2 regions of the Kitasatospora sp. NPDC092286 genome follow, and region 2 is predicted to be linked to the other one. Evidence: predicted binding sites of a transcription regulator. Region 2 holds the regulator's gene; the other holds the start of a gene.
The links. Region 2 encodes HspR, which represses chaperone genes until heat shock. Its sites were predicted from a motif close to TTGAGNNNNNNNNNCTCAA; they were not measured.

Region 1: the regulator HspR is predicted to act here: its motif matches at 3,131-3,149, upstream of lon (endopeptidase La).

What each region holds. Positions count from the first base shown of each region.
Region 1 is NZ_JBIVRD010000007.1:1,351-16,869, forward strand. It holds gene ACIQIB_RS08875 (GtrA family protein) at 81-602, opposite strand; gene lon (endopeptidase La) at 682-3,108, opposite strand; gene ACIQIB_RS08885 (rhomboid-like protein) at 3,254-4,054, opposite strand; gene ACIQIB_RS08890 (response regulator transcription factor) at 4,608-5,345, shown strand; gene ACIQIB_RS08895 (ATP-binding protein) at 5,479-6,570, shown strand; gene ACIQIB_RS08900 (multifunctional oxoglutarate decarboxylase/oxoglutarate dehydrogenase thiamine pyrophosphate-binding subunit/dihydrolipoyllysine-residue succinyltransferase subunit) at 6,879-10,622, shown strand; gene ACIQIB_RS08905 (DUF6104 family protein) at 10,825-11,004, shown strand; gene ACIQIB_RS08910 (DUF4097 family beta strand repeat-containing protein) at 11,213-12,112, shown strand; gene ACIQIB_RS08915 (helix-turn-helix transcriptional regulator) at 12,114-13,166, shown strand; gene ACIQIB_RS08920 (zinc-binding dehydrogenase) at 13,257-14,219, opposite strand; gene ACIQIB_RS08925 (NADP-dependent malic enzyme) at 14,488-15,519, opposite strand, start outside.
Region 2 is NZ_JBIVRD010000035.1:32,007-47,525, reverse strand. It holds gene ACIQIB_RS29350 (LuxR C-terminal-related transcriptional regulator) at 1-523, shown strand, start outside; gene ACIQIB_RS29345 (hypothetical protein) at 537-1,163, opposite strand; gene ACIQIB_RS29340 (hypothetical protein) at 1,665-2,669, opposite strand; gene ACIQIB_RS29335 (heat shock protein transcriptional repressor HspR) at 2,875-3,381, opposite strand; gene dnaJ (molecular chaperone DnaJ) at 3,389-4,543, opposite strand; gene grpE (nucleotide exchange factor GrpE) at 4,685-5,311, opposite strand; gene dnaK (molecular chaperone DnaK) at 5,308-7,146, opposite strand; gene ACIQIB_RS29315 ((Fe-S)-binding protein) at 7,463-9,682, shown strand; partial or broken gene ACIQIB_RS29310 (sugar phosphate nucleotidyltransferase) at 10,009-11,082, shown strand; gene ACIQIB_RS29305 (YIP1 family protein) at 11,275-12,279, shown strand; gene ACIQIB_RS29300 (metal-dependent hydrolase) at 12,404-13,294, shown strand; gene dcd (dCTP deaminase) at 13,371-13,946, opposite strand; gene ACIQIB_RS29290 (hypothetical protein) at 14,018-14,239, opposite strand; tRNA gene ACIQIB_RS29285 (tRNA-Gly) at 14,519-14,592, shown strand; gene ACIQIB_RS29280 (hypothetical protein) at 14,923-15,519, opposite strand, start outside.

The sequences.
Region 1 (15,519 bases), on a different contig from region 2:
GACGTTTGCAGCGTAATCGCGTTTGGCCCCGGTGGCCCGGAGCGGTCGGCCGGGCGCGGAGGGGCCGCTCCGGGCCACCGTCACGAGGTCCGCTGGGGCTGCTGCTCCATCCGGGCGACGGGCTGGGCGAGGCGGGTGAAGACCCAGCGCTGCATCGCCCAGAAGCGGAACAGCATCGCGACGAAGGTGCCGACGACCATCCCGCTGAGGAAGTCGGCCACCTCCTGGGTGAGGGCGCTCACCTGGGGCTCGCGCAGGTCCAGGAGGTAGCGCGAGAGGATCAGCGGGATGTCGTTGACGACGATCGCCACCACGCTGACCAGGAAGAACAGTGCGGCCTCGCGTCGGCGCCCGACCGCCCGGAAGGACCACCGGCGGTTCAGCACGTAGGAGACCGCCGTGGCGGCCACGGTCGCGATGGTGAGCGCCACCACCGGTTTCCGCTCCAGCAGGGTGAACTTCAGCGAGAAGTTGATCACCGTCGTCAGCACGAAGCAGGAGGCCCCGACCAGCAGGACCTTCACCAGCCTGCGGTGCCTGACCAGGAACGGGCGCAGACGGGCCGGCACCCTGGCCAGGGCTCGCTGCGTGGGGGACGGCATCCTCGCAGTCTGGCACGAGGTCTGCCGCCCCCTCCCGTCCGGCGGCCGGGCCGGGTGACGCCCGGACCGCTGCCCACCGTCAGGCGGCGACCAGCACCTCGGCCGGCTCCAGGGCCAGCCTCAGCACCTCCCGGACGTCCGCGACCGGGTGGACGGTGAGCCGCTCCAGCACCTCGGCCGGGACGTCGTCCAGATCGGCCTCGTTCCGCTTGGGGATGATCACCGTGGTGACCCCGGCCCGGTCGGCGGCGAGCAGCTTCTGCTTCACCCCGCCGATCGGCAGCACCCGCCCGGTCAGCGACACCTCGCCCGTCATCGCCACGTCGGTGCGCACCTTGCGGCCGGAGAGCAGCGAGGCCAGCGCGGTGGTCATGGTGATGCCGGCGCTCGGCCCGTCCTTGGGGACGGCCCCGGCGGGGACGTGCAGGTGCACGCCGCGGTCGCGCAGCGAGGTGACCGGCAGCTCCAGCTCGGCGCCGCGCGAGCGCAGGTAGGAGAGCGCGATGTGCGCGGACTCCTTCATCACGTCGCCCAGCTGCCCGGTCAGGGTGAGCCCGGTGCCGCCGGTCTCGGCGTCGGCGAGCGACGCCTCGATGAAGAGGACGTCGCCGCCGGCGCCGGTGACCGCGAGGCCGGTGGCCACGCCGGGGACGGCGGTGCGCCGCTCGGCCGGCTCCTGGGCCGCCTCGGGCACGTGGTGCGGGCGGCCGATCAGGGCGCGCAGGTCGCCCGCGCCGATCGCGGCGGGCAGCTCCCGCTCGCCCAGCTCGCTCTGCGTGGCGATCCTGCGCAGCACCCGGGCGATCGAGCGCTCCAGGTTCCGGACGCCGGCCTCGCGGGTGTACTCGCCGGCCAGCCGGCGCAGCGCCTCCTCGTCGACGGTGACCTCGCCGTCCTTCAGCCCGGCCTGCTCCAGCTGGCGCGGGAGCAGGTGGTCCTGGGCGATGACGACCTTCTCGTCCTCGGTGTAGCCGTCCAGGCGGACCAGCTCCATCCGGTCGAGCAGCGGCCCGGGGATGGCCTCCAGCACATTGGCGGTGGCGAGGAAGACCACGTCCGAGAGGTCCAGCTCGACCTCCAGGTAGTGGTCGCGGAAGGTGTGGTTCTGCGCCGGGTCGAGCACCTCCAGGAGGGCGGCCGCCGGGTCGCCCCGGAAGTCGGAGCCGACCTTGTCGATCTCGTCCAGCAGGACGACCGGGTTCATCGAGCCGGCCTCCTTGATGGCGCGCACCAGACGGCCGGGCAGCGCGCCGACGTAGGTGCGCCGGTGACCGCGGATCTCCGCCTCGTCCCGGACACCGCCGAGCGCGACCCGGACGAACCTCCGGCCCATGGCGCGGGCCACCGACTCGCCGAGCGAGGTCTTGCCGACGCCGGGCGGGCCGACCAGCGCCAGCACCGCGCCCCCGCCCGCCCGGCGCGCGCCGCCACCCGGCTGCTCCTGGGGGCTCGCGGCCGGCCCGGTCCGCTGGTCGGCCCGGCGCTTGCGCACCGCCAGGTACTCGACGATGCGGTCCTTGACGTCGGCCAGGCCGGAGTGGTCGGCGTCCAGCACCGCACGGGCGCCGGCGATGTCGTAGGCGTCCTCGGTGCGCTCGTTCCAGGGCAGCTCCAGGACGGTGTCCAGCCAGGTGCGGATCCAGGAGCCCTCGGGCGACTGGTCGGAGGAGCGCTCCAGCTTGTCGACCTCCTTGAGGGCCGCCTCGCGGACCTTCCCGGGCAGGTCCGCGGCCTCGACCCGGGCGCGGTAGTCGCCCTCCTCGTCCGCCGGGTCGCCGTTCAGCTCGGCCAGCTCCTTGCGGACCGCCTCCAGCTGCCGGCGGAGCAGGAACTCCTTCTGCTGCTTGGCGACGCCCTCCTCGACGTCCTTGCGGATGGTGTCGTTGACCTCCTCCTCGGCGAGGTGGTCGCGCAGCAGGCCGAGCGCGTACTCCAGCCGGACCACCTGGTCCGCCTCCAGCAGCACCTTGAGCTTCTGCTCGGCGGTGGCGAAGGGGGCGTAGCCGATGTTGTCCGCCAGCTCGCCGACGCCCTCGATCTGGGCGACCCGGTCGACGATCTGCCAGGCGCCGCGCTTGCGCAGCCACTGGGTGGAGAGCGTCTTGTACTCCTTGACCAGCTCGGCGGCGCGTCCGGCCACCGGGGTGCCGGCCGAGGACTCCCGGAACGGCGTGGTCTCCACCCAGAGGGCGGCGCCGGGACCGGTGGTGCCGACGCCGATCCGGGCCCGGCGGACGGCGCGGACCAGCGCCGCCGGATCCCCGTCGGCCAGCCGGCCGACCTGCTCGACGGTGGCGAGGGTGCCGACCGCCGCGTACGAGCCGTCCACCCGCGGGACCAGCAGGACCTGGGGCTTGCCGGTGCCGGTGGCCGCCGCCCGGGCGGCCTCGACGGCGGCGCGCACCTCGGTGTCCTTGAGCTCCAGCGGGACGACCATGCCCGGGAGCACGACCTCGTCGTCGAGCGGCAGCACGGGCAGGGTGAGCGGTGTGGACGTCGATGCCATGATCTCTCCCCAGTCAGCGAACTTGAGTTGACCTGACTAAGGTTTCGCGGGCACCGGATGTTCCCGAGGCCTTGTTCGCCGTGAGCGAACAGGGAAGGCTGCGGCCCGGGCTGTCAAAAACGCCTGGCCCAGGCCCCGCGCGGGGCTACCCGCGGTCCAGCACCGCGGCCCCGCCGGGCCCGGAGGCGGAGGCCGCGGAGGCGGCCGGCGTACGCAGCCGGCGCGGCCGCAGCCTGCCGCCCCCGTCCCGCCGGAGCCAGCGCCAGAGCACCACCCCGGCGAGCACCGCGACCGGGTGGCCGATCCCGGTGACCAGGTCCCGGTCGGTGAGGATCTGGTCGGCGATCATCGCTCCGACGCCGCCCAGCGCCAGCAGCCGCCCGCGCGGCGGCAGCAGCCCGGCCAGCGCGCCGAGGCTGGCCAGCACGCCGTAGCTGACGCCGATGTCCAGGTAGTCCATCGCCTCGGACTCCATCCGGCCGGTCGCCACGGCGGTGATCACCACCGCCTGGGAGAGCACCGTGGCGGTGATGTGCCCGATCGCGAACACCGCCGCCGCCCGGGCCGCCCCGACCCGGCGCTCCAGCGGCGCGACGGTGAAGGCGAACGCCCACAGGTAGGGCATCCAGATCGGCCCCGCCACCCAGAAGCCACTGAAGAGCAGCGCGCGCACGGGGTGGTGCAACAGGTTGTGCCCGTCCGAACTGGACGCCTCCTGGAGGCGCAGCACCAGCTCCGGATCGGCGAGCCTGGCGAAGGTGGTGGTGGCCCCGACCGCGGCCAGGTAGCCGAGCGCGAAAGGGTTGCGCCGCGGCGTCGGCACCCGGGCCAGCACCCACTCGGCCACCCCGGCCCGCAGGCCGTGCCGCAGCAGGCCGTACGGCGGCCCGGCGGGCGGCGCCGGGCGGGAGCGGGCCGGTACCGCACCCTGCCGCCACTCCGCCATGCCGCCTCCGCTCAGATCCGCAGACACCGGTTCACACCCGGTGCCAACGTACCGGCGCGCGCCGGAAATCCCACCCTCGGCAATCTCGTGACCACGGTACGTCGAGGTTCTGGGAGCCCGCTGGGAAAACCCCGTGAGGATCACCGGGCCCGGGGTCGCCCGTCACCCGGGATTGGTCCAGACCTTCTCTCCGTTCACGCGCCGGCACGGGTCCTGACCGGCGTCTCAACGTCAACCCGGGTGCATACGTACCGTTACGGAGTGAAAAATCGCCGGGTAAGGTATCGGCCCGTGCCCACTTGCGAGTGGGTCCGCGGACGGCCCCGACGGCCGGCCCACGGGCCGGAAACGTCCGGTCCACCTGCCGGGAGGCACCCGCTGTCCGTACGCTGCGAAGTGTGCGGGACAGGTGGGCGGTCGACACCCGCCCTCCGGTCCCCGCGCGCGACGGGACGGCGGACCCGGCACAGTCCACGACGGAACAAGACTACGAGCGGAGCCCCGCCATCCCCATCGGTGGCCGGCCCGCAGCCCTGGGGGCGGTGGCGTGACCGTGACAGAAATTCAGCAGGACAACACCAACAGCGGCGGCACGGTGAGCAGCCAGCGCAGAGTGCTGGTGGTGGAGGACGAACCGACGATCGCCGAGTCGATCGCGGCCCGCCTGGGCGCGGAGGGCTTCAAGGTCGCAGTCGCCCACGACGGCCCGGGCGCCGTCGACGGCTTCCACACCTGGCAGCCGGACCTGGTGGTGCTCGACATCATGCTGCCCGGCTTCGACGGCCTGGAGGTGTGCCGCCGGATCCAGGCCCAGCGCCCGGTCCCGGTGCTGATGCTGACCGCGCGGGACGACGAGACGGACCTGCTGGTCGGCCTCGGCGTCGGCGCGGACGACTACATGACCAAGCCGTTCTCCATGCGCGAGCTGGCGGCCCGGGTCAACGTGCTGCTGCGTCGCGTCGAGCGCGCCCAGCAGGCGGCCAGGACGCCGGCGCTCGGCAGCCTGCGCTTCGGCGAGCTGGAGATCGACCATGTGCAGCGCCGGGTCCGGCTGGCCTCGGGCGACGTCCACCTGACGCCGACCGAGTTCGACCTGCTCGCCTGCCTGGCCGCCCAGCCGCGCGCGGTGCTCACCCGCGAGCAGCTGCTGGCCGAGGTCTGGGACTGGACGGACGCCTCCGGCACCCGCACCGTCGACAGCCACGTCAAGGCGCTGCGCCGGAAGATCGGCGCCAGCTGGATCCGCACCGTCCACGGCGTCGGATACGCCCTGGAGGCCCCGCACCCCTAGGGTCACCGGGCACCGGGCCTCCGGGGGGCCCGCATCCCGGACCGCCGCGCGAACCGCGCGGGGGGAGCACCCACGGGGGAAGCACAGGGGACCAATGACCTTTCCACAGCAACGCGACGGGGACACCGCCGGCATGCGGCAGCCCACCCTGGCCGCCCGCGCCGCCCGCCGGGTCTGGGCCGACATCCGGCCGCTCGACCCGGTCCGCTCCATCAAGGGCAAACTCGCCCTGCTGGTGATCGTCTCGGTCTTCCTCGCCACCGGCATGGTGGTGGTGGCCATCCGGTCCGAGACCCAGATCCGGATCATCATGGTCTTCTCCATGATCGCCTCGCTGCTCTTCATGCAGTTCCTCGCGCACGGGCTGACCGCCCCGCTGCGCGACATGACGGCCGCCGCCCGCGCGATGGCCTCCGGCGACTACAGCCGCCGGGTCGAGGTGAACTCGCGCGACGAGATCGGCGAGCTGGCGGCCGCCTTCAACCTGATGGCGGCCGACCTGGAGGCCGCCGACCGCCACCGCCGCGAACTGGTCGCCAACGTCTCGCACGAGCTGCGCACGCCCATCGCCGCGCTGCGCGCCGTGCTGGAGAACGTCGTCGACGGCGTCGTCCAGCCGAACCCGGCGACCCTGGGTGCCGCGCTGGAGCAGACCGAGCGGCTCGGCCGGCTGGTCACCCATCTGCTCGACCTCTCCAAGATCGACGACGGGGTGGTCGACCTGGACGCGCGTTCCTTCGAGGTGCGCGAGTTCCTGGACGGCGTACTGCGCGGGGTCACCGTGGACGGCGCGACAGCGGGCGGGGCGTTCTCCCGGCGCGGGGACGTCCGGCTCGCGCTGGAGGTCAGCCCGGCAGGCCTGACCGGCGTCGCCGACCCGGAGCGGCTCCACCAGGTGGTCGCCAACCTGGTCGACAACGCCTGCAAGCACTCCCCGCCCGGCGGCACCGTGACGGTCCGGGCCCGGCCCGGCGCCGAGCCGGGCGCCCTGCTGCTGGAGGTCGAGGACGAGGGCCCGGGCATCCCGCCGGCCGACCGGACCCGGGTGTTCGAGCGGTTCAGCCGCAGCGGCACCGCCACCGCCCAGGGGCCCGGCGCCGACGGCGGCACCGGTCTGGGGCTGGCCATCGCCCGCTGGGCGGTGGATCTGCACGGCGGCCGGATCGAGGTGGCCGAGGCCGCCCGCGGCTGCCGGATCGAGGTCCGGCTGCCCGGTCCGCGGTGAGCCTCGTCGCATTCGCGTCGGACGGACTTCGCCGTCATGTCACAGGACGGACACAGACATACACGAAGATCATTCGGTGCTTCCGGGATGCTTTGTCCGGTTTCGTCCAGATATGTGCACTGATCGACCGTGATCGCTTCCCCTCCGATGCGGCTTTCTAACGCACATTTTCAGCCAAACTGCAGGTCAGCACTGTGATCTGGGCGACGCCTGAGCCCCGGGGACTGCGCGATCACTGGTCAGGGGCGTAGCCTTAATCCCCGCTGTCCAAACATCCCAAAAGGAAGCGGAAGAGGGCGGTTGCCGCCGTGTCGCCACAGTCCCCTGAAACCCCCAATAGCTCGGCAAGTTCCACTGGCTTCGGCCCCAATGAGTGGCTCGTCGATGAGATCTACCAGCAGTACCTCCAGGACCCGAACTCGGTCGACCGAGCCTGGTGGGACTTTTTCGCCGACTACAAGCCCGGTACCGAGGTGACCCCAGTGACCCAGGCCGCGACCCCGGTCGGCACCACGCCGACTCCCGTTGCCGCCCCCGCGCCCGCCGCTGCCGCTCCCGCCGCGCCGGCCGCACCCGCGACCGCCCCGGCGGCCCCGGCTCCGGCTCCCGCGCCGCTCGCCGCAGCCCCCGCCGCGCCGCCGGCCCCCAAGGTCGCCGCCCCGGCTCCGGCCGCGCCGGCCGCCACGGCGGGCCCCGAGCTAGTCCAGCTGCGCGGCCCGGCCAAGGCCGTCGCCACCAACATGGACGCCTCGCTGGAGGTGCCGACCGCGACGTCCGTCCGCGCGGTGCCCGCCAAGCTGCTGATCGACAACCGCATTGTCATCAACAACCACCTGCAGCGCGCCCGCGGCGGCAAGGTCTCCTTCACCCACCTGATCGGTTACGCCCTGGTCCAGGCCGTCAAGGCCTCGCCGGGCATGAACCACAGCTACAAGGTGGAGAACGGCAAGGCCTTCCTGGTCAAGCCCGAGCACGTGAACCTGGGCCTGGCCATCGACCTGGTCAAGCCCAACGGCGACCGCCAGCTCGTCGTCGCGGCCATCAAGAAGGCCGAGACCCTCGACTTCTTCGGCTTCTGGCAGGCCTACGAGGACATCGTCCGCCGGGCCCGCGCCAACAAGCTGACCATGGACGACTTCACCGGCGTCACGGTCTCGCTGACCAACCCCGGCGGCATCGGCACCGTGCACTCCGTGCCGCGCCTGATGCAGAACCAGGGCACCATCGTCGGCGTCGGCGCCATGGAGTACCCGGCCGAGTTCCAGGGCTCCGCCCCGGAGACCCTGTCCCGCCTCGGCGTCTCCAAGATCATGACGCTGACCTCGACCTACGACCACCGCGTCATCCAGGGCGCGGCGTCCGGCGAGTTCCTGCGCGAGATCCACCGGCTGCTGCTCGGCGAGAACGGCTTCTACGACGAGATCTTCGAGTCGCTGCGGATCCCGTACGAGCCGGTCCGCTGGGCCACCGACGTCGCCACCACCCACGACGACGAGGTCAACAAGACCGCGCGCGTCATGGAGCTGATCCACTCCTACCGGGTCCGCGGCCACCTGATGGCCGACACCGACCCGCTGGAGTACAAGCAGCGCAAGCACCCCGACCTGGACGTCACCACCCACGGCCTCACCCTGTGGGACCTGGAGCGCGAGTTCGCGGTCGGCGGCTTCGGCGGCCAGCGGATGATGAAGCTCCGCGACATCCTCGGCCTGCTGCGCAACACGTACTGCCGCACCGTCGGTATCGAGTACATGCACATCCAGGACCCGGCGCAGCGCAAGTGGCTGCAGGAGCGCCTGGAGAAGCCGTACACCAAGCCGGAGCGCGAGGAGCAGCTGCGCATCCTGCGCCGGCTGAACTCGGCCGAGGCCTTCGAGACCTTCCTGCAGACCAAGTACGTCGGGCAGAAGCGCTTCTCGCTGGAGGGCGGCGAGTCGCTCATCCCGCTGCTGGACGCCACGATCGACGCGGCCGCCGAGCACCGCCTCGACGAGACCGTGATCGGCATGGCCCACCGCGGCCGTCTGAACGTGCTGGCCAACATCGTCGGCAAGCCGTACGGCAAGATCTTCGGCGAGTTCGAGGGCAACCTCGACCCGAAGTCGATGCACGGCTCCGGCGACGTGAAGTACCACCTCGGCTCCGAGGGCACCTTCACCGGCCTGGACGGCGAGACCATCAAGGTCTCGCTCGCCGCGAACCCCTCCCACCTGGAGGCCGTGGACCCGGTCGTCGAGGGCATCGCCCGCGCCAAGCAGGACATCCTGGACCAGGGCGGCACCACCTTCCCGGTGCTGCCGATCCAGATCCACGGCGACGCGGCCTTCGCCGGCCAGGGCGTCGTCGCGGAGACCCTGAACATGTCGCAGCTGCGCGGCTACCGCACCGGCGGCACCGTGCACATCGTGGTGAACAACCAGGTCGGCTTCACCGCCGCCCCGGCCTCCTCGCGCTCCTCGATGTACTGCACCGACGTGGCCCGGATGATCGAGGCCCCGATCTTCCACGTGAACGGCGACGACCCGGAGGCCGTGGTCCGCGTCGCGCGGCTCGCCTTCGAGTTCCGTCAGGCGTTCCACAAGGACGTCGTGATCGACCTCATCTGCTACCGCCGCCGCGGTCACAACGAGGCCGACAACCCGTCGTTCACCCAGCCGCTGATGTACGACCTGATCGACAAGAAGCGCTCGGTGCGCAAGCTGTACACCGAGGGCCTGATCGGTCGCGGCGACATCACCATGGAAGAGGCGGAGCAGGCGCTCCAGGACTTCCAGGGCCAGCTGGAGAAGGTCTTCGCCGAGGTCCGCGACGCCGCCCAGACGCCGGCCCCGGCCGCCGTCGGCACGCCGCAGGCCGACTTCCCGGTCAGCATCCAGACCGGCATCTCCCAGGAGATGGTCAAGCGGATCGCCGCCTCGCAGGTCAACCTGCCGGACTGGCTGACCGTCCACCCGCGACTGCTGCCGCAGCTGCAGCGCCGCGCTGGCTCGGTCGAGGACAACACCATCGACTGGGCGATGGGCGAGACCCTCGCCATCGGCTCGCTGCTGATGGAGGGCCACCCGGTCCGCCTGGCCGGCCAGGACAGCCGCCGCGGCACCTTCGGCCAGCGCCACGCGGTGCTGATCGACCGGGTCAGCGGCGAGGACTACACCCCGCTGCTGTACCTGACCGAGGACCAGGCCCGCTACACCGTGTACGACAGCCTGCTGTCCGAGTACGCGGCGATGGGCTTCGAGTACGGCTACTCGCTGACCCGCCCGAACGCGCTGGTCATGTGGGAGGCGCAGTTCGGCGACTTCGTCAACGGCGCGCAGACCGTGGTGGACGAGTACATCGCCTCCGCCGAGCAGAAGTGGGGCCAGCACTCCGGCGTCACCCTGCTGCTGCCGCACGGCTACGAGGGCCAGGGCCCGGACCACTCGTCCGCCCGCCCGGAGCGCTTCCTGCAGCTGTGCGCGCAGAACAACATGACGGTCGCCATGCCGACCCTGCCGTCGAACTACTTCCACCTGCTGCGCTGGCAGGCGCACAACCCGCACCACAAGCCGCTGGTCGTCTTCACCCCGAAGTCGATGCTGCGTCTGAAGGCCGCGGCGAGTGCCACGGAGGAGTTCCTCTCCGGCTCGTTCCGCCCGGTCATCGGTGACACCACCGTCGACCCGTCGCAGGTCCGCAAGGTGGTCATCACCGCGGGCAAGTTCTACTACGACGTCGAGGCGGCCCGTGCCGAGCGCGGGATCACCGACACCGCGATCGTCCGGGTCGAGCGCCTCTACCCGCTGCCGGTGGCCGAGCTCCAGGAGGAGCTGAGCCGCTACGGCGACGACGTCCAGTTCATCTGGGCGCAGGAGGAGCCGGCGAACCAGGGTGCCTGGCCGTTCATCGCGATGAACCTGGTCGACCACCTGGAGGTCGTCATCGGCCGCAGCGCCGGCGACTCGCGCCTGCGCCGCGTCGCCCGCACGGCCTCCTCGGCCCCCGCGGTCGGCTCGGCCAAGCGCCACGCCGCCGAGCAGCTGGGTCTCCTGGAGGAGATCTTCTCGCTCTGACCCCCGGTCGGACCGAACGGCCCGGGCCCCCGCGCACACCGCGCGGGGGCCCGGGCCGTTTCGCGGTGCCGCCGCGGTCGCGGCCGTGGAGGCCGCCGGCCCCACCACCGGGGCCGCCGGGGTGACCCTCGGCACCTGGCGGGCCAACGGCCAACCGGGTCTATCCTGACCAGGTCGAATTCCCGTCTGACCGGAGCGAACCGTGTACTTCACCGACCGCGGCATCGAGGAGCTGGCGAGCCGGCGCGGCGACGAGGAGGTCACCTTCGAGTGGCTGGCCGAGCGCCTGCGCGAGTTCGTCGACCTCAACCCCGACTTCGAGATCCCGGTCGAGCGGCTGGCCACCTGGCTGGCCCGGCTCGACGACGAGGACGACGAGTAGACCGCTGACACCGCCCCACCGAGGGGCCTGAAGGGCCCGGGAGACCACCGTCTCCCGGGCCCTTCGCGCTGCGCCCCTCGCCCTTCACCCCTAGGGGGCGGATCCGGGTCCGGCTCCGGGATCGGGGCGCTTGACTTCACCGTCACGCGATATATCGTCTTTAAAAGAGAACGCGATACATCGTGAGTCGCAACGGGAGGCGGCAGAGATGAGCCAGTGGACGGTCGAGGGACCCGACAGGATCACCATCGACGAAGCGGTCCGCGCGCTGCACGTGCGGATCATCGACGGCACGGTGAACGTGGTGGCGGCCGAGGGGCCGGCCCGCCTGGAGGTCACCGAGCTCAAGGGCGAACCGCTGCACGTCACCCTGGTGGACGGCGTCCTGACGGTCACCTACAAGGACATCAGCGGCTGGAGCGAGTTCGGTGAGGTGCTCAAGTCGGTCGACTCGGTCAAGGGGTTCTTCGCCTCGTTCAAGCGCAAGCGGGTGGCCGGGATCACCCTGACCGTGCCGGCCGCCGCCGAGGTCAAGGTGGGCGCCGTCTCGGCGGACACCACCGTCTCGGGCATCGCCGGGCACGTCTCGGTGCAGAGCGCCAACGGCGACACCACCCTGGTCGGCCTGGCCGGCCGGACCGACATCAACACCGTCACCGGCGACGTGGACGCCCAGTCGGTGGCCGGACAGCTCCGGCTGAACACCGTCTCCGGCAAGCTCACCGTGGTCGCCGGCACCGCCGACAGGGTGCAGGCCAACGCCGTCACCGGCGCGGTCACCCTGGACCTCGACGCGGCCACCCCGACCGACATCAAGGTCACCACGGTCAGCGGCCCGGTCGGCGTCCGGCTGCCCTCGCTGGCCGACACCAAGGTCGAGGCCGGCACCAACAGCGGCGACATCTCCAGCACCTTCGAGCAGCTCAAGGTCGGCGGCACCTGGGGCGCCAAGCGACTCTCCGGCCAGCTCGGCGACGGCAAGGGCAGCCTCGCGGTGACCACCGTCTCGGGCTCCGTCACCGTGCTGCGCCGCCCCGACACCGAGGAGGACGGCCCGGTGGTCGTCAAGGAGCTCCCGGCCGGCCCCGACCTCACCAAGGAGGCATGACATGAGCCCCGTCTTCGGCCACGGCCGGCTCCGGCTCTACCTGCTGAAGCTGCTCGACGAGTCCCCCCGGCACGGCTACGAGGTGATCCGCCTGCTGGAGGAACGGTTCCAGGGCCTGTACGCGCCCTCGGCCGGCACCGTCTACCCGCGGCTCGCCAAGCTGGAGCAGGAGGGCCTGGTCGCGCACAGCACCGAGGGCGGTCGCAAGGTCTACCGGCTCACCGACGCGGGCCGCACCGAGCTGGCGGCCCGCCAGGGCGAGCTGGACGAGCTGGAGCTGGAGATCCGCGACTCGGTGGCCCAGCTCGCCGGGGCGATCCGCGAGGACGTCCGGGACAGCGCCAAGGACCTGCGCGAGGAGCTGTGGAGCGCGGCGAAGAAGGCGCAGCAGGAGGCGCCGGAGCAGGCCGGGGGCGGGGACCCGTGGGCCGGACCGTGGGGGGACAAGGACGCCTGGCAGCGCGCCAAGGAGGAGTTCACCCAGTTCAAGAAGCAGGCGCGGGAACAGGCCAAGCGCGCCAAGGAGCAGGAGAAGGCGGCCAAGGCCAAGGCGAAGGCCGCCGAGGAGGAGGCCCGCCGGCTGCGCGAGCAGTCCCGGGCGGCGCGGACGGCGGCGCAGCAGGAGGCGCTGCGGATCAAGCGCCGGGTCGAGCAGCAGGTCCGTGACCACGCGGCCCGCGGCGACTGGCCGACCGGGCTGGCCGAGGGGCTGTCCGAGCTGACCAGGGGTCTGGCCGGGCTCGCCGACGCGGCCCGCTGGGGCCACTCGGCGGAGGAGCGGAGCGAGCAGGCCGCCGAGCAGGTCACCGTCACCCGGATCGACCTCGACAAGGACGGCACCGGCGGGCCCGCCGCCGTACCGGCCGACCTGCCGGCGTGGACGGCGACCGACCCGGCCGGTGACCCGGCCCGGGAGCTGGAGCGGCTGCTCGACCGCTTCCGCGACCAGGTGCGCGACGCGGCCCGGGACGGCGGGGTGAGCGCCGACCGGCTGGCCGAGGCCCGCTCGGTGCTGGGTGCGGCGGGCGAGCGGCTGCGGCGGCTGCTGGGCTGACCCGCCACCGGCCGACGGCCGATGCGGCGGGCCCGGCACTCCTCGGGGGAGGTGCCGGGCCCGCCGCGTGGGTCGCGTCGGGCCGGGCCGTCAGGGCGTGAGGACGATCTTCCCGAAGACGTCGCCCTTGGCGAGCCGGGCGAAGCCGTCCCGCGCCTCGGTGAGCGGCAGCACCGAGTCGATCACCGGCCGGACACCGGCGGTGGTGCAGAGCGAGAGCAGCCCGGCCAGCTCCTCCTTGCTGCCCATGGTCGAGCCGACCACCCTGAGCTCCAGGAAGAAGATCCGGTTGAGCTCGGTGGCGGTCGGGTTGGCTCCCGAGGTGGCCCCGGAGATGACCACGGTGCCGCCCGGGCGCAGCGACTTCACCGAGTGCGCCCAGGTGGCGGCGCCGACCGTCTCCATCACCGCGTCCACCCGCTCGGGCAGCCGGGCGCCGCTCGCGAAGGCGGCGTCCGCGCCGAGTCCCAGCGCCCGGTCGCGCCTGGTCTCGTCCCGGCCGGTGACCCAGACCCGCAGTCCGGCCGCCTTGCCGAGGACGATCAGCGCGGTCGCCACGCCGCCGCCGGCGCCCTGCACCAGGACGGTGTCGCCCGGCTTGACCCCGGCGTTGGTGAACAGCATCCGATAGGCCGTCAGCCAGGCGGTGGGCAGGCAGGCGGCCTGCTCGAAGCTGAGTTCGGCGGGCTTGGGCAGCAGGTTCCAGGTGGGGACGAGCACCTGCTGGGCGAAGGTGCCCTGGTAGCGCTCGGTGAGGATGGACCGCGGCTCGTCCGGGCCCACGCCGTGGCCGGTCTGGCCGATCACCGAGTGGACGACCACCTCGTTGCCGTGCTCGTCGACACCGGCGGCGTCGCAGCCGAGGATCATCGGCAGCCGCTCGGCGGGCAGCCCGACCCCGCGCAGCGACCAGAGGTCGTGATGGTTGAGGCTGGCGGCCCGGACGGTGACCAGGCTCCAGCCGGGGCGGGCCTGCGGCTCCGGGAGTTCACCCGACTCCAGTCCGCTCAGCGGGTCGTCGGCGTCGATTCGTGCGGCGTAGGCGGCAAACATGGTCCGGACGATAGCCGCGACGGGCGGGGCCCGGTAGCCCTCTCCCCCCCCGGGTCGCCTCCGGGCGCTCGGACCCGCCGCCGACACTCCTCACTCCGGCGCTCGTGTCCCTCTTTTCCCCCGGGTCGCCTCCGGGCGCTCGGACCCGCCGCCGACACTCCTCACTCCGGCGCTCGTGCCTCGCTTGTCGCTCGTCGCTTTCGGCAGCGGGGCGCCCTTCGGCTCCCCGGGGAGCCGAAGGGCGCCCCGGGGAGCCGTTGACGCCGGGTCAGCGGCGGGCGACGCCCTCGGCGCGGGCGGCCTCGGCGACGGCCCTGGTGACGGCCGGGGCGACCCGCTCGTCGAACGGCGAGGGGATCACCTTCTGCGGGGTCAGCTCGTCGGCGACCACCCCGGCCAGCGCCTTGGCGGCGGCCAGCTTCATGCCCTCGGTGATCCGGGCGGCCCGGACCTGGAGGGCGCCCGCGAAGATGCCGGGGAAGGCCAGCACGTTGTTGATCTGGTTCGGGAAGTCGCTGCGCCCGGTGGCGACGACCGCCGCGTAGCGGTGCGCGACCTCGGGGTGGATCTCCGGGGTGGGGTTGGCCATCGCGAAGATGAACGCGCCCTCGGCCATGGTGGCGACGACCTCCTCCGGCACGGTGCCGCCGGAGACACCGATGAAGACGTCGGCGCCGGCCATCGCGTCGGCCAGCGAGCCCTTGAGGCCGGCCCGGTTGGTCTGCGCGGCGATCTCGGCCTTGACGTCGGTGAGGTCGCCCCGGCCGTCGTACACCACGCCGCGCCGGTCGCAGACCGCGACATCGCCGATGCCGGCGGCCAGCAGCATCTTGGCGATGGCGATGCCGGCCGCGCCGGCGCCGGAGATGACGGCGCGCAGGGAGCCGATCTCCCGGCCGGTGATCTTGGCCGCGTTCCACAGCGCGGCGGTGGTGACGATCGCGGTGCCGTGCTGGTCGTCGTGGAAGACCGGGATGTCCACGGCCTCCTGGAGCCGGCGCTCGATCTCGAAGCAGCGGGGGGCGGAGATGTCCTCCAGGTTGACGCCGCCGAAGGAGGGCGCCAGCCGGACGACGGTCTCGATGATCTCGTCCACGTCGGTGCAGGCGAGCGCGATCGGGACGGCGTCCACCCCGCCGAACTGCTTGAACAGGATGGCCTTGCCCTCCATCACGGGGAGCGAGGCCTCCGGGCCGATGTCGCCGAGGCCGAGCACGGCGGTGCCGTCGGTGACGACGGCCACCGTGTTGGACTTCCAGGTGTAGTCGTTCACGAGCTCGGGCTGTTCGGCGATGGCCGT
Region 2 (15,519 bases):
CCGGCTGAACCACGCCCTCCGCTACCTCGAACACGGCGGAACCATGCGGGCGGTCTACGAGCCGGCCGCCCGGGTGGACGGACCCACGGTGGAGTTCGCGGTCGAGGTCACCCGGCTCGGGTGCACGATCCGCGTGCTGGCCGCGCCGTTCTCCCGGTTGCTGATCTTCGATCGCACGGTGGCGGTGATCCCGGCCGCCGCGGACAACACCAGTGCGGCCTTCGTGGAGGACCCGGCGACGGTCGCCTTCCTGGTGGGCGTTTTCGAGCAGCAGTGGCAGCAGGCCGAGGGGGTGAACTGGGCGGCGCTGGCCGACGGGGGCACCGAGCCGCTGGTGCACGAGCAGGTCGGCCGGCTGCTGTCCCAGGGGCTGACCCAGCGGGCGATCGCGAGCCGGCTGGGGCTGAGCGAGCGGACGGTGGCCGGTCACATCTCGCGGCTGCGCGAGCTGTACGACGCTCAGACGCTGTTCCAGCTCGGCTGGCAGATGCGGGGAGCCAGGACCGGGGAGTCCAATGGCTGAGCCGCCGCGGTGGTCAGCCGGTCGCCGCGCCGGTCGGCCAGTAGCCGGTCGGGCCGACGGCCGGGGGCTGCTGCCGGGGGACGCTGAACTGCTCGCCGGGGGCGGTCCAGAAGCCCTCGCGCAGGGAGAGCGCCATACCGGCCCAGTCGAGGGCGGTCTCCACGGTGTGGTGGAGGGCCTCCTGGGACCAGGTGTCGTCGAAGACCAGCGGCAGGACGGGGGCGACCTGCTCGATGGTGGCGATCAGCGGGTTGTGCGTGATGGCCTCGTCGACCAGCAGGACGATCGGCTTGCGCAGCGCCGAGGCCCAGCCCAGCTCCAGGCTCACTCCGGCGGAGAGCGGCGCCCCGACGTAGGCGAAGACCAGGTCCGCCGACTGCAGCGCCCGGAAGTCGGAGGGCACCCGCGGCTCCGGGGCCCGGCCGGCCACCGTCCAGGCGTCGCTGTGGTGCGCGCTGTACACGGCGGCACCGCTGCGCAGCAGGGTGGTGCGGAGCGTCGTCAGCCGCGTCCGGCTGGCAAGCGTCACGACACTGTCGGCCGGCCCGGTCAGTCGCATCAACGGCGCGGCCAGGAAGACTCGTGCACGCCGGCCCTCGGGGGCCTGGCTGTCGTGGTGGCGCAGGTAGGGCTCGGTCATTGTCGACTCCGGGGGAGTAGTCGGCGAGAGAGGGTCGGTGCCTGACTGGCCTGTGGATATGTGTGGTGCCGTGTCGCGGAAGGCCGGGCCTCGCAGTCGCTGACCTGCAATTGAATGAACACGGGCAAAAATTGCCCAGACCCGTCGACAGCGAACTGATCGTCCATCTGGCGCTGTACTTCGGTCCAGCATCACCAGATGTCATCTCCCTGCATGGCAGCGAGATGACACACTCTCCGACTATCCGTACTGACGTGCAGTAGGTCAGGATCTATTCTGTATCAGCCGTCCTGCCGAGAGTCTGCTGCGTCCTTCTGAAAGGGGTGCTGTCGTGCGCTATGCGCGTCGCCTCGTTGTCTCCGCGGTTCTTTTGGGTTTCGCGTTCTTCCTGGGCGCTTCCACGGATGCGGACAGTGGCTGGCAGAGCACGAACCCCACGACGTCGGCGCTGTCCACCATGGACAGTGGCTGGCAGTAGAAGGACCGCCAATCCTGGTCCGGTCAGTCCGTGGATTCGGAATCGCCTTCTTTTTGGGCGAGCTTCCAGCCCAACTGAAATAGCGTGTCCACGCCGTGGTCCTCGCGCATCTCCGCGATGTGGCGCGCCAGCGTCCGTTCGCTGAGTCCGAGGTTCCTGGCGATGACGCGGTGGCCGATGCCCTGGACCATCAGCCTGACGATCTGACGGCGCAGGCTGGAAAGCACCTGGGGCGGGACTTCCCGGCTTCCCGGGAACGGAATGGCCCGTTCCCAGAGTGCCTCGAAGGTGTGGACCAGATAGCTCACCACCGCGTCGTCCCGGACGAATGCCGCGACGGTCATGTCGTCGCTCGCGGGTATGATCGCGACTTTTCTGTCGATCACGATCATCACGTTGAACGGCTCGTCCAGCGTGCGGACCTGGCTGCCCTCGTGGGTCATCGTCTCGACGTACTCCAGCGTCGGGCTGGAGTACCGCGCGCTCGGCTGGTAGATCGTCCGGATCGTGCCACCGCGCTGGAGCACCCCGAGGTCCCGGTTCATCGCGGTGCGGACCGTCTCCGGCCGCCGCCCGCCGCCGGGCTGAGCGGTCAACAGTTCCTTGGAGCAGCGCTCCACCAGGGCGCCGAGGCGCTGGTTGATGGAGACCTTGCCGCTGATGTACTCGATCCGGCCGCCGGTCTCGACCTGTTTGCCGTGCTCGTTGTAGACGTCCCCGAGGTCCTGCAGCTCGCTGACGAGGTTGGTCGAGCGGGAGAGCAACTGGAGCGCCCGGCGCTGCCAGGTCGCGCTGAGCGTGGTCGACAGCCGGTTGGGGTCGGCGACCACGAGGGATTCCGGGTCGTCCAGATCCGGCACCAGGAGCCCGAGGTCGAGCAGTTCCTGGACCTCCGACTTCGCGGCCTCCTGCTTCGAGGCGGTCAGGCGCCCTTCCGAACGCACGGCGGCCAGGTACAGCGCTCGGGCCGCGTCGGACAGGATCTGCCCCCCGGGTTGGAAGTCGTCCCGGTCGTCGACTGGGTTCACTTTCAGCTCCTTTCCGGCGTCAGACCCCTGGGCCGTGCGCGCACGCCGCCTGAATTCGTACGGATGATATGCAACTCGACGCACAGATCAGGTCGGTGTCCGTTGCGGGGGCCCATCCTGCTCGCTTTGCACTCTCGCAGTAACGCGAGCCGCCGGCCACCCCCCGATCAGGAGGGAAACCGGCGGCGGTGGCCGTTCTGGCCGGTCAGCGCTTGGGACGCCAGACCACCAGGGCGCTCGACTGGGTCGGCGGCTGGTACGGCACGAGATCACGGCGGTAGGACGCGTGGACGGCGGCCTCGCGTTGCTGGAGTGCGCTGGCGGCCCCTTCGAGCGAGTCGGCGAGTTCGGCGATACGGGACTGGAGGGCGGTGACCTGGTTCTCCAGCTCGATGATCCGCTTGATCCCGGCCAGGTTGATGCCCTCGTCCTGGGAGAGCCGCTGGACGTCGCGCAACTGCTGGATGTCCCGGGCGGAGTAGCGCCGGCCGCGGCCCGCGGTGCGGTCGGGGCAGACCAGGCCGAGGCGGTCGTACTGACGCAGGGTCTGCGGGTGCAGGCCGGAGAGCTCGGCGGCGACCGAGATCACGTACACCGGGGTGTCCTCGGTGAGGACGTAGTGCGGGGCCGCGGCGGTACGGCGGGGGCGGGGGCCGCCGCCGGGGAGGCCTTCGCCGATACCGGGGCCGATCGGGCTGTCGGGGGTCATCATCTGGTCGTCACGCTCCCTTCGCCGCCCGGAACAGGGCGGCTCGTGGGTCGTCGGAGGCGGTGGCCTCGCGGTACTGCTCCAGAGCCGTCAGCGCGTCGCCGGTGACGTGCTGCGGCACCACGACCTCCACGGTGACCAGGAGGTCGCCGCGGGTGCCGTCCTTGCGGGTGGCGCCCTTGCCGCGGGCCCGCAGGGTGAGGCCGTTGGCGCTGCCCGGGGGCAGCTTGAGCTTCACCGAGGGACCACCCAGCGTCGGCACCTCGATGGTGCCGCCGAGCGCGGCCTCGGGGAAGGTGACCGGCACCGTCACGGTGAGGTTGTCGGCCTTGCGCCCGAAGACGGGGTGCGAGTCGACGTGGACGGTGACGTAGAGGTCGCCGGGCTGGCCGCCGCGCTCGCCCTGCGCGCCCTTGCCCTTGAGCCGGATGCGCTGGGCGTCCTGGACCCCGGCCGGGATCCGGACCTGCATGGTGCGGGCGGAGCTGGCCCGGCCGCTGCCGTGGCAGTCGGGGCACGGGTCGTCGACGATCATGCCCCGGCCGCGGCAGTCGCGACAGGGCTCGGAGAGGGCGAAGGCGCCCTGACCCCGGCTCACGGTGCCGGCGCCCACGCAGGTCGGGCAGACCCGCGGAGTGGTGCCGGACTTGGCCCCGGTGCCGTTGCAGCCGTGACAGGGGGCCTGACTGGTCATCCGCAGCGGGACGGTCGCGCCGTCCACCGCCTCCTCGAAGGAGAGCGTCACCTCGGTCTCGACGTCGGCGCCGCGCCGCGGCTGGGCCTGCCGGCCGCCGCGGTTGAACAGGCCGCCGAAGACGTCGCCGAGCCCGCCGCTGCCGCCGGGGCCGCCCTGGTTGCCGCTGAACAGGTCGCCGAAGTCGAAGCTGTAGTTGCCGCCGCCGGGGCCGCCGGAGCGGAAACCGCCGTTGGCGAAGAGGGTGCGCGCCTCGTCGTACTCCTTGCGGCGCTTCTCGTCCGACAGGACGTCATAGGCCTCGGAGATGTCCTTGAACCGGTCCTCGGCCTTGGTGTCACCCTTGTTGGCGTCGGGGTGGAACTCGCGCGCCAGCTTGCGGTACGTCTTCTTGATCTCGGTGGCGGAGGCGTCCTTGGGCACGCCGAGGACCTTGTAGTAGTCCTTCTCCACGTAGTCCTTGCCGCTCATGGCTGCCGCCACCTCCCGAAGTCCATAGTCACTGTGCTGTCAATGGCGGGTCTGCCGTCCGTCGACGGAGCGCCCATCGACAAGGCGCTGCGGAGCCGGCCGCCGTACTGGCCGGCGTACGACTCCGCAGCGCACAGGTTGTCAGCTGTCCGCGCCACCGTCGGCCTTGTCCGACTCCGCGGACTTCGCCGATTCGGCGTCCGGCGCGGGGGTGGTCTGGGTGCCCGGCTGGGGCTCCGCGACCGCCACCATCGCCGGGCGGATGATCCGCTCGCCGATCCGGTAGCCGGGCTGGAGGATCTGGACACAGGTGTCCTCGGTGACGTCCGAGGAGTAACTGTGCATCAGCGCCTCGTGCATGGTCGGGTCGAAGGGCTCGCCCTCCTTGCCGAACTGCTGGAGGCCCAGCTTGGCCACGACCGTCTCCAGCGACTCGGCGACGGACTTGAAGCCGCCCGTCACCTCGCCGTGCTCGCGGCCCCGGCCGATGTCGTCCAGGACCGGGATCAGGGACTCCAGGATGTTGGAGACCGCGATCTCACGGACCGTCAGACGGTCCCGCTCGACCCGCTTGCGGTAGTTCTGGTACTCGGCCTGGAGACGCTGGAGGTCGCCGGTCCGCTCGGCCAGCTCCCGCTTGGCCTTGGCCAGCTCGTCCGCGCCACCGGAGGTGTCCCCGGCCGCGGCGGCCTCCTCGGCCGCCTTGATCACGGCCTCCTCGGCGGCGGAGTCGTCGCCGGGCTCAGCACCCTGCGGCTTCTCCGTCATGCCGCACCGCCCTTGGGCTTCTCGTCGTCCACGATCTCGGCGTCGACGACGTCGTCGTCCTTGGCGCCGGCGGCGTCACCGGCCGGGCCGGAGGAGGCGGCGTCGGCGTTGGCGTACAGCGCCTGGCCGAGCTTCTGGGCGGTGGTGGAGACCTTCTCGGAGGCCTCGCGGATGGCCGCGATGTCCTCGCCCTTCAGGGCCTCCTTGAGCTCGCCGATGGCGGTCTCGACCTCGGTCTTGACGTCGGCCGGGAGCTTGTCGGTGTTGTCCGCGATGAACTTCTCGGTCGAGTAGACGAGCTGCTCGGCCTGGTTGCGGGTCTCGACCGACTCGCGGCGCTTGTGGTCCTCCTCCGCGTACTGCTCGGCCTCGCGCATCATGCGCTCGATGTCGTCCTTCGGCAGCGCGGAGCCACCGGTGACGGTCATCTTCTGCTCCTTGCCGGTGCCGAGGTCCTTCGCGCCGACGTGCATGATGCCGTTGGCGTCGATGTCGAAGGTGACCTCGATCTGGGGCAGGCCGCGGGGGGCCGGCGGCAGACCGGTCAGCTCGAACATGCCGAGCTTCTTGTTGTACGCGGCGATCTCGCGCTCGCCCTGGTAGACCTGGATCTGCACGGACGGCTGGTTGTCCTCGGCCGTGGTGAAGATCTCCGAGCGCTTGGTCGGGATCGTGGTGTTGCGCTCGATCAGCTTGGTCATGATGCCGCCCTTGGTCTCGATGCCGAGGGACAGCGGGGTGACGTCGAGCAGCAGGACGTCCTTGACCTCGCCCTTCAGGACACCGGCCTGGAGCGCGGCGCCGATGGCGACGACCTCGTCCGGGTTGACGCCCTTGTTGGCGTCCTTGCCGCCGGTCAGCTCGCGGACGAGCTCGGCGACGGCCGGCATCCGGGTGGAGCCGCCGACCAGGACCACGTGGTCGATCTCGGACAGCGCGATGCCGGCGTCCTTGATCACGTTGTGGAACGGGACCTTGCAGCGCTCCAGCAGGTCGGAGGTGAGCTGCTGGAACTGGGCGCGGGTGAGCTTCTCGTCCAGGTGCAGCGGGCCCTCGGCGGAGGCCGTGATGTAGGGCAGGTTGATCGAGGTCTCGGAGGACGAGGACAGCTCGATCTTGGCCTTCTCGGCGGCCTCGCGCAGACGCTGGAGGGCCATCTTGTCCTTGGACAGGTCGACACCGTGGCCGGCCTGGAAGACCTTCACCAGGTGGTCGACGACCTTCTGGTCCCAGTCGTCACCACCGAGGTGGTTGTCACCGTTGGTGGCCTTCACCTCGACGACCCCGTCGCCGATCTCCAGCAGGGAGACGTCGAAGGTGCCACCGCCGAGGTCGAAGACCAGAATGGTCTGGTCGTCCTTGTCCAGGCCGTAGGCCAGGGCGGCCGCGGTCGGCTCGTTGACGATGCGCAGGACGTTGAGGCCCGCGATCTCACCGGCCTCCTTGGTGGCCTGGCGCTCCGAGTCGGAGAAGTACGCCGGGACGGTGATGACCGCGTCGGTGACGGTCTCGCCCAGGTACGCCTCGGCGTCGCGCTTCAGCTTCTGCAGCACGAAGGCGCTGATCTGCTGCGGGTTGAAGTCCTTGCCGTCCAGGTTGATCTTCCACCCGGTGCCCATGTGGCGCTTGACCGAGCGGATGGTGCGGTCGACGTTGGTGACCGCCTGGCGCTTGGCCACCTCGCCGACCAGAACCTCGCCGTTCTTTGCGAAGGCGACGACGGACGGCGTGGTCCGAGCGCCCTCGGCGTTCGTGATGACGGTGGGCTCGCCACCCTCCAGAACGCTGACGACCGAGTTCGTCGTGCCGAGGTCGATGCCGACCGCGCGTGCCATCGTAAATACCTCCACGGAAGAGTTGAGCTTTACAGGCTCAAGGATGCACGACCCGAGGGGTAGCGTCAACAGCCATGAGTCCAGTTCACTCAACTTTGCTGAGTGGCATCCCGCGTTGAACGGGTTTCGCGTCCCGTGCGCGCCGGGTGCGGACTTACGTGACTGCCGCCATACCTTGAGCGTCTTCTGGGGAAGTGTTGACGAGCGGTAATGTCCGGGCCGTCGGCATGGGAAGTTACCGACCAGTACACTCGCTCGTCAGGACCGCAGCACTCGCCAGGACCGCACTAGGAAAGCCGCAGGAGACGGAGAGCCGATGCAGCTTGCAGCGATCGTCATCTCGCTGGTCACCACTGTGATCGGCACCGCGCTCGCCGCCCGGGCGGCCGCGCACATCTACCGGGTGGTGATGACCGGCCAGCCGGACGCCACCCGGACCGGACAGCCCGTACAGAGGACGAAGACGGTCGCCGTCGAGTTCCTCGGCCACACCCGGATGAACCGCTGGGGCGTCGTCGGCGTCGCCCACTGGTTCGTCGCGGTCGGCTTCTTCAGCCTGGTGCTGACCCTGGTCAACGCCTTCGGACAGCTCTTCGACGCCGAGTGGGTGCTGCCGGTCATCGGCCACTGGCTGCCGTTCGAGGTCTTCACCGAACTGATCGGCACCCTCACCACGCTGGGTATCGCGACCCTGATCGTGATCCGGCTGCTCAGCCTGCCGGGCCGGGCGGGCCGCAAGTCCCGCTTCGCCGGATCGATCGCCTGGCAGGCCTTCTACGTCGAGTACACGATCCTCGGCATCGGCCTCTGCATCATGATCCTGCGCGGCCTGGAGGGCGCCCTGGCGGGCGTCGACTCCTACGACCCGGCGTACCTCGTCTCGTACCCGCTGACCGCCGCCTTCAACGGCCTGGCGCACGGCACCCTGGTCAACCTGGTCTACCTCTTCGCGATGCTGAAGATCTGCATCTCCTTCGCCTGGGCGATCACCATCGGCATCAACCCCTCGATGGGCGTGGCCTGGCACCGCTTCCTGGCGTTCTTCAACATCTTCTTCAAGCGCGAGGAGGACGGTGACGTCGCGCTCGGCGCGCTGCGTCCGATGACCAGCGGCGGCGTCCCGATCGACTTCGAGGACCCGGCCGACGACGCCGTCTTCGGCGTCTCCCAGGTCGAGCACTTCTCCTGGAAGGGCATCCTCGACTTCTCCACCTGCACCGAGTGCGGCCGCTGCCAGTCGCAGTGCCCGGCCTGGAACACCGGCAAGCCGCTCTCGCCCAAGCTGCTGATCATGAGCCTGCGGGAGCACGCCTTCGCCAAGGCGCCCTACCTGCTGGCCGGCGGCGGCAAGGACACCGAGGGCAATGAGACCGGCACCGCCGAGCAGCTGGCCGGCGTCCCGGCCGCCGCCCTGGCCGAGGCCGAGCGCCCGCTGATCGGCACCGCCGAGGAGAACGGCGTCATCGACCCGGACGTCCTCTGGTCCTGCACCACCTGCGGCGCCTGCGTCGAGCAGTGCCCGGTGGACATCGAGCACGTCGACCACATCGTCGACATGCGCCGCTACCAGGTGATGATCGAGTCCTCGTTCCCGACCGAGGCCGGGACGATGCTCAAGAACCTGGAGAACAAGGGCAACCCGTGGGGCATGGCCACCAAGGCCCGCCTGGACTGGGTCAAGGAGCTCAAGAAGGAGACCGGCATCGAGGTGCCGGTGATCGGCGAGGACATCGACCCCGCCGAGGTCGAGTACCTCTACTGGGTCGGCTGCGCCGGGGCCCTGGAGGACCGCGCCAAGAAGACCACCAAGACCTTCGCCGAACTGCTGCACACCGCGGGCGTGCGGTTCGCGATCCTCGGCAAGGAGGAGTCCTGCACCGGCGACTCCGCCCGCCGGCTGGGCAACGAGTTCCTGTTCCAGATGCTCGGCGCGCAGAACGTCGAGACCCTCAACGCCGCGCTGGAGGACGCTCCGAAGAAGCGGATCGTCGCCACCTGCCCGCACTGCTTCAACACCATCGCCAACGAATACCCTCAGCTGGGCGGCCACTTCGAGGTCATCCACCACACCCAGCTGCTGCAGCACCTGATCGACGAGGGCAAGCTCGTCCCGGTGAACCCGGTCGAGGGCCTGATCACCTACCACGACCCCTGCTACCTGGGCCGCCACAACAAGGTCTACAGCCCGCCGCGCGAGATCATGGACAAGGTCCCCGGTCTGCGCCAGCAGGAGATGCACCGTCACAAGGAACGCGGTTTCTGCTGCGGTGCCGGTGGCGCGCGGATGTGGATGGAGGAGCGCATCGGCAAGCGGATCAACACCGAGCGCGTGGACGAGGCGCTGTCGCTCGACCCGGACATCGTCTCCACCGCCTGCCCGTTCTGCCTGGTGATGCTCTCCGACTCGGTCAACGGGAAGAAGAACGAGGGCGCGGCGAAGGAGCACCTGAAGGTCGTGGACGTCGCCCAGCTGCTGCTCGACTCGGTGAAGGCCGCGCCGTCGGCCGAGAACGGGGCCCAGCCGGTCGACGCCTGACAGCCGGCGGGCGGGGCGCCCGTCGGCCGCCGGACACCTGACGGACCCCTGTTCGACAGTTCTGCTACAACCGCCCGGCCCGGCAGGTGCCGCAACGCACCCGCCGGGCCGGGTTTTTCGGGCGCGGGCGGCGCGGGATCCACGGGGCCCGAGCGCCAACCACCCGACCGCCGGACGGGCCCCGTGTCGGAAGCAAATACAGTAGGCGCCAGACCGGTCCCGCGCCGGTCGACCCGTTCCGGCCCTCCGGAGGGGTCCAGACCACCGACGGAGGTATCGGCCCGCCGGGCCGGGCCGAAGAGACCACAAGGGGAACAGCGCAGACCATGACCGAGGCGATCATGCTGGTCGGTGGTAAGGGCACGCGACTGCGTCCGCTGACCACCCACACCCCCAAGCCCATGCTGCCCGTGGCAGGCGTCCCGTTCATCGCGCACCAGCTGGCCCGCGCGGCCGCCGCCGGCGTCACCAGGGTGGTGCTCGCGACGTCCTACCTGGCCGAGGTCTTCGAGGACCACTTCCAGGACGGCACCCCGTACGGCATCGAGCTGGTCTACCTGACCGAGCGCGAGCCCCTCGGCACCGGCGGCGCCATCCGCAACGCCGCCTCCGGACTCACCTGCGGCCCCGACGACCCGGTCCTGGTCTTCAACGGCGACATCCTCTCCGGCGTCGACATCGCCGCCCTGCGCGACGGCCACCTGGCCGCCGGGGCCGATGTCACCCTGCACCTCACCAGGGTCGAGGACCCCCGCGCCTTCGGGCTCGTCCCGACCGACGGGAACGGGCGGGTGCTGGAGTTCCTGGAGAAGCCGGAGACGCCCGAGCAGATCGTCACCGACCAGATCAACGCCGGCTGCTACGTCTTCACCCGGTCGGTCATCGACCGCATCCCGGCCGGCCGGGAGGTGTCCGTCGAGCGCGAGACCTTCCCCGAACTGCTGGCCACCGGCGCGCTGCTGCGCGGCGTCGTGGACACCTCGTACTGGCTGGACCTCGGCACCCCGGCGGCGTTCGTCCGCGGCTCGGCGGACCTGGTGCTCGGCAAGGTCGACTCCCCGGCGGTGCCCGGCCCGACCGGCGACGCCCTGCTGCTGCCCGGCGCGACCGTCCACCCGGGCGCGGTGCTGAGCGGCGGCACGGTGGTCTCCGAGGGCTCCGTGGTCGAGGCCGGCGCGATCGTCGAGGGCAGTGTGATCCTGCCCGGCGCGGTCATCGGCCCGGACACCCTGGTCAAGGACTCCATCGTCGGCGCGTACGCCACCGTCGGCGACCGCTCGGCGCTGGACGGCGCGGTGATCGGCGACGGCGCGATCGTCGAGTCGGACAACGAGCTGCCGAACGGCGTCCGGATCGCCTGCGGCACGCTGCTGCCGGTCGGCGCCGTCCGGACCTCGGCCGGCCCCGGCGGCTGCCCGGCGGGCGCCTCGGCCGCGGCGGCGGTGCACGCGCCGGCGGTGACCGCCCAGCGGTAGGGCTCCGGCGGGCGGGTGCCGGGTGCCGGGTGCGTCCGTCGTCACAGGCTCGCTGCAAACCGGCACCGGCTCTGTGCGCGGCCTCCACGGGCGCGGCCGGGCGGGTACCGTCGGAACGTGGCTGGTAATCGATACGACAGCGGTCAGGGCGCCGACGCCCCCGGCGGGTGGTCGGCTCCTCCGCCTTCGGCGGGGGCGCCCGGGGGGTACGGGCAGACGGACGGGCCGGAGTACTTCACGGCCCCGCACGCGGCGGTGAACGGCGCGCCGGGTGACGTACCGGGTGGCATACCGGGGGGCGCGGCCGGCGGTCACGACCGCTACGCCGCCGACCGGCCCGGCAACACCCGGGCGTTCCCGGTCGGCACCGACCCGTACGCGGGCGAGCCGTACGCGGGTACGCCGTACGCCGGGGACCCGCACGCGGGCGCGCCGTACCAGGGCTACCCGCCGGAGTACGGCCAGGAATACAGCCCGGAGTACCCCCAGGCCCCCTACCAGGCGGGCTACCAGGAACAGGGCCAGGGCAACGTCGGCGTCTACCGGGCCGGCGGTCAGTCCGCCCCGCACGCGGCAGGCCCGCGCCCGCACTGGCGCGAGCTGCTGGTCGGTATCCTCCGCACCCCGACCGCGACCTTCGACCGCACCCGCGACCACCAGGTCTGGCTGCCCGCGCTCACCGTCTCACTGCTGTACGGCGTGCTCGCCGTGCTCGGCATCGGCATGACCCACGACGACGTGGTCGACTCGACCTTCACCGTCGCGATCACCGCCATGGTCGCCGCCGCGGTCGCCTTCACCCTGGCCGGCGCGACGCTCGGCGCCGTGACGTACGCGCTGGCCCGCCAGTTCGGCGGCGACGGCCCGTGGAAGTCGACGGTCGGCCTCGCGGTCCTGATCGGCTGGACGACGGACGCACCCCGGCTGCTGCTGGCCCTCTTCCTGCCGTCCGACAACCTGGTGGTCCAGGTCGTCGGCTGGGCCACCTGGCTGCTCTGCGCCGTGCTGCTGACCACCATGGTGCGCCGGGTGCACGACCTGCCCTGGGGCAAGGCGGCCGGCGCGGCCGCGCTGCAGCTGGCGGCGCTGCTGGTGCTGATCAAGCTGCCGACCCTGGGCTGACCAGGGCCGGTCCCCGACCGGCCGGGGGAGAATGGTCGACGGGCCCCGCCTCGGGGCCCGTTCCGCTTTCCCTCCCTCTGCCCCTTCCTTCCCCCACCCTCACCTTCACCGCTCGGAGCCAGGCATGACCCTCCCCACCACCCACGTCAGCTTCCCGGCCGGGGCGGTGACCGGCGAGTCACCGGTGCTCGCGGTGCATCCGCTCGCCGACGGCCGCTACGCGGTCGTCACCGCGGCGACCCCGTTCCACCCGCTCGACCACACCTGGCCCGACCAGTCCGCCGACCTCGGCACCCTCACCGTGGACGGCACCGAGCTGCCCGTCGTCGACTGCCTGACGGGCGCCGTCGGCCCGGACGGCGGCGCGCCGCTGGTCGGCGGCGACATCCCGGTCCGCCGCGGCGACGAGGAGTGGTCCTGGCTGGTGCTGCACGTGGTCGAGGGCGACCCGGGCGACCTCGTCGGCCGGCCGGCCGCCCTCACCGTCGACCCCGAGCGCCGGGCCGCCCTCTGTGCCTCGCACAGCGGCTGCCACCTGCTCGCCCTCGCCCTGAACGCCGCGCTCGCCCCGCGCTGGCGCAAGGACCCGGGCCGCTCCGACGCCTTCGGCCACCCGGACTTCGACAGCCTCGCGATGGCCACCTCCGTGATGGACACCGAGGCGAGCACCGACACCTACCGGCTCGGCAAGTCGCTGCGGAAGAAGGGCTTCACCACCGAGGCGACCGACGACCTCCCCGCCCTCGCCGACGCCCTGCCCGCCCTCACCGAGGCCGTCAACCAGCAGCTCGCCGCCTGGGTCGCCGCCGACGCCCCGGTCCGCATCGAGGTCCCCGGCCCCGAGCTGACCGCCCGCCGCCAGTGGCACTGCGAGCTGCCCGAGGGCCCGGCGCGGATCTTCTGCGGCGGCACCCACCTGCACCACCTCGGCGAGCTGGCCGAACTCCGCACCGAGCTGCGCCTGTCCGAGGACGGCAGCGAACTGGTCGCCGTCACCCGCCCCAAGCGCGCCTGAAACGACGCCGCGGGCGGTCACCCCTCACCGAGAGGGGTGACCGCCCGCTGTGCGTGCGCTCCGTGTTCCGGCGTCCTCAGACCTGCGTACGGTGGAAGTTCAGGTACGAGCGGGACGGCGTCGGGCCGCGCTGCCCCTGGTAGCGCGAGCCGTACCGCTCGGAGCCGTACGGGTGCTCGGACGGCGAGGAGAGCCGGAACAGGCAGAGCTGCCCGATCTTCATCCCCGGGTACAGCTTGATCGGCAGCGTCGCGACGTTCGACAGCTCCAGCGTGACGTGCCCGCTGAAGCCGGGGTCGATGAAGCCGGCCGTGGAGTGCGTCAGCAGGCCGAGCCGGCCGAGGCTGGACTTGCCCTCCAGCCGGGAGGCGACGTCCTCCGGCAGCGTGATGACCTCGTACGTCGACGCCAGCACGAACTCGCCCGGGTGCAGGATGAACGCGTCGTCGCCCTCCGGCTCGACCAGCCGGGTCAGGTCCGGCTGCTCCTCGGAGGGGTCGATGTGCGGGTAGCGGTGGTTCTCGAACACGCGAAAGAAGCGGTCCAGTCGCACATCGATACTGGAGGGCTGGACCATCGCGGGGTCGAACGGGTCGATCATGACCCGGCCCTTGTCGATCTCGGCCCGAATGTCCTTGTCAGAGAGCAGCACGCTTCGAGGTTACGTGCACGACGCGGCCCCGGACGAATCGCCCGGGGCCCGTTCCGTCCTCGTGCCGCCCGTCAGGCCAGGAACTCCGCGGCCTCCAGCCGCATCGCCCGGGCCAGTTGCGGCGCCGACAGCTCCCGTACATCGGCCAGCACCGAACTCCTCAGCCGTCCACACTGCGGACAGCGGATCAGCCTGCCGGGCCCCAGCCGGCCGGGCCCGAGGTTCTGCATCGGGAACGTGGTGGTGCTGAACAGGTGCCCCTCGGCACAACGAACGACGGCGCGCTGCTCCATCGGTCCCCTTCCCATCCTTACCCCAGTACTCACCCGTACTCATCGTGCCCCGAACGGCGGAGCCCCCGGGACGACGTCACATTAGGGGATGTTCCGGACATTCCACACCGCGGCTCGCCGCCCCGAAGTCCACCCACCGGAGCACTCTCACGCGGCCCACACAGTACGCCCCCCACCGCACCTCCCGCGGCTCCGCCACGTCCCCCCGCCACCTGTGCAACGGGCGTCACGGATGGGGTACAGTGATGCTGGATCGAGCGGTCTCTGACAGCTCATCAGGCGGGCGTAGTTTAATGGTAGAACATGAGCTTCCCAAGCTTATAGCGCGAGTTCGATTCTCGTCGCCCGCTCCATACCGAAAGCCCCAGGTCAACGACCTAGGGCTTTCATGTTGTCTGGACCAATCAGGGCTGCCGTGCCACCTGCGTGAGCCGACCGTTTCGGCGAGCGGATGCGTGTAAGTGCGCCCACTGTCGTGGGAGTGAGGTCTGCTTCGGCCCATGACTTCGCGTGATGGTCCCTGTGAAATCGAATGGCATTTCTTTCGGGAAAGGTTCCCGGCCCGCAGCGCGGCAGGATGGCGGAGGGTGATCGGGGCGGCACCCCGGGAGCTTCCCTTGACCGGATGCGGTTGCGGTTGTCCCGCCTTCTTGTCGGAGACGGAGCCGAACGCTGCCAGGCCTCTACCGCTCACCGGCGGGGGTCACCATGGCCGCCGGAAAGATCACGCGGCCGAACGGCGACACGGCGAGGCCTGAGGCGCTGTCCGAGTGGTTGATGGCGGCCAGCTCGTCCCATGCAGCTCGGGTGCGTTCGTGGAGAGTCGGCAGGCGGTCGGCGTGTATCGCGCCGAGGGAGCGGCTTGCTGCCAGTTCTCTGTGTCTCCACTGGCCGTCCCGTTGCCGCCGCCGGCTGTTGAGAGGTGGACGCATCAGAAGCTGTGTCTGGTGTTCGAGTACCAGACCGCAGACCCTGGGACCGAGCTCTTCCGCCTGTTCCTGTTCTCTGGGTGGCAGTTGGCCGAGCAGGTTCGGCCACTGCACGACGATCACACGTTCCCAGATCTCGGGAGGGACGGTGTTCGCAAGATGGTGGCTCTCACCCACGGGGAGATCGCGCAGGCGGCGGTCGCCCTGCTCGGTCTGGCCCACGTAGGTCGGCCCCGTTCCCGCCAGGTACACGCCGTAGAGGACAGGTCCGGTTATGGCCGGCTGTCCTGACGTTTCGGTGACGAGCAACTCGCCGATGCGATGGGCGAACCTGTAGCGCTGGTCCTGCCA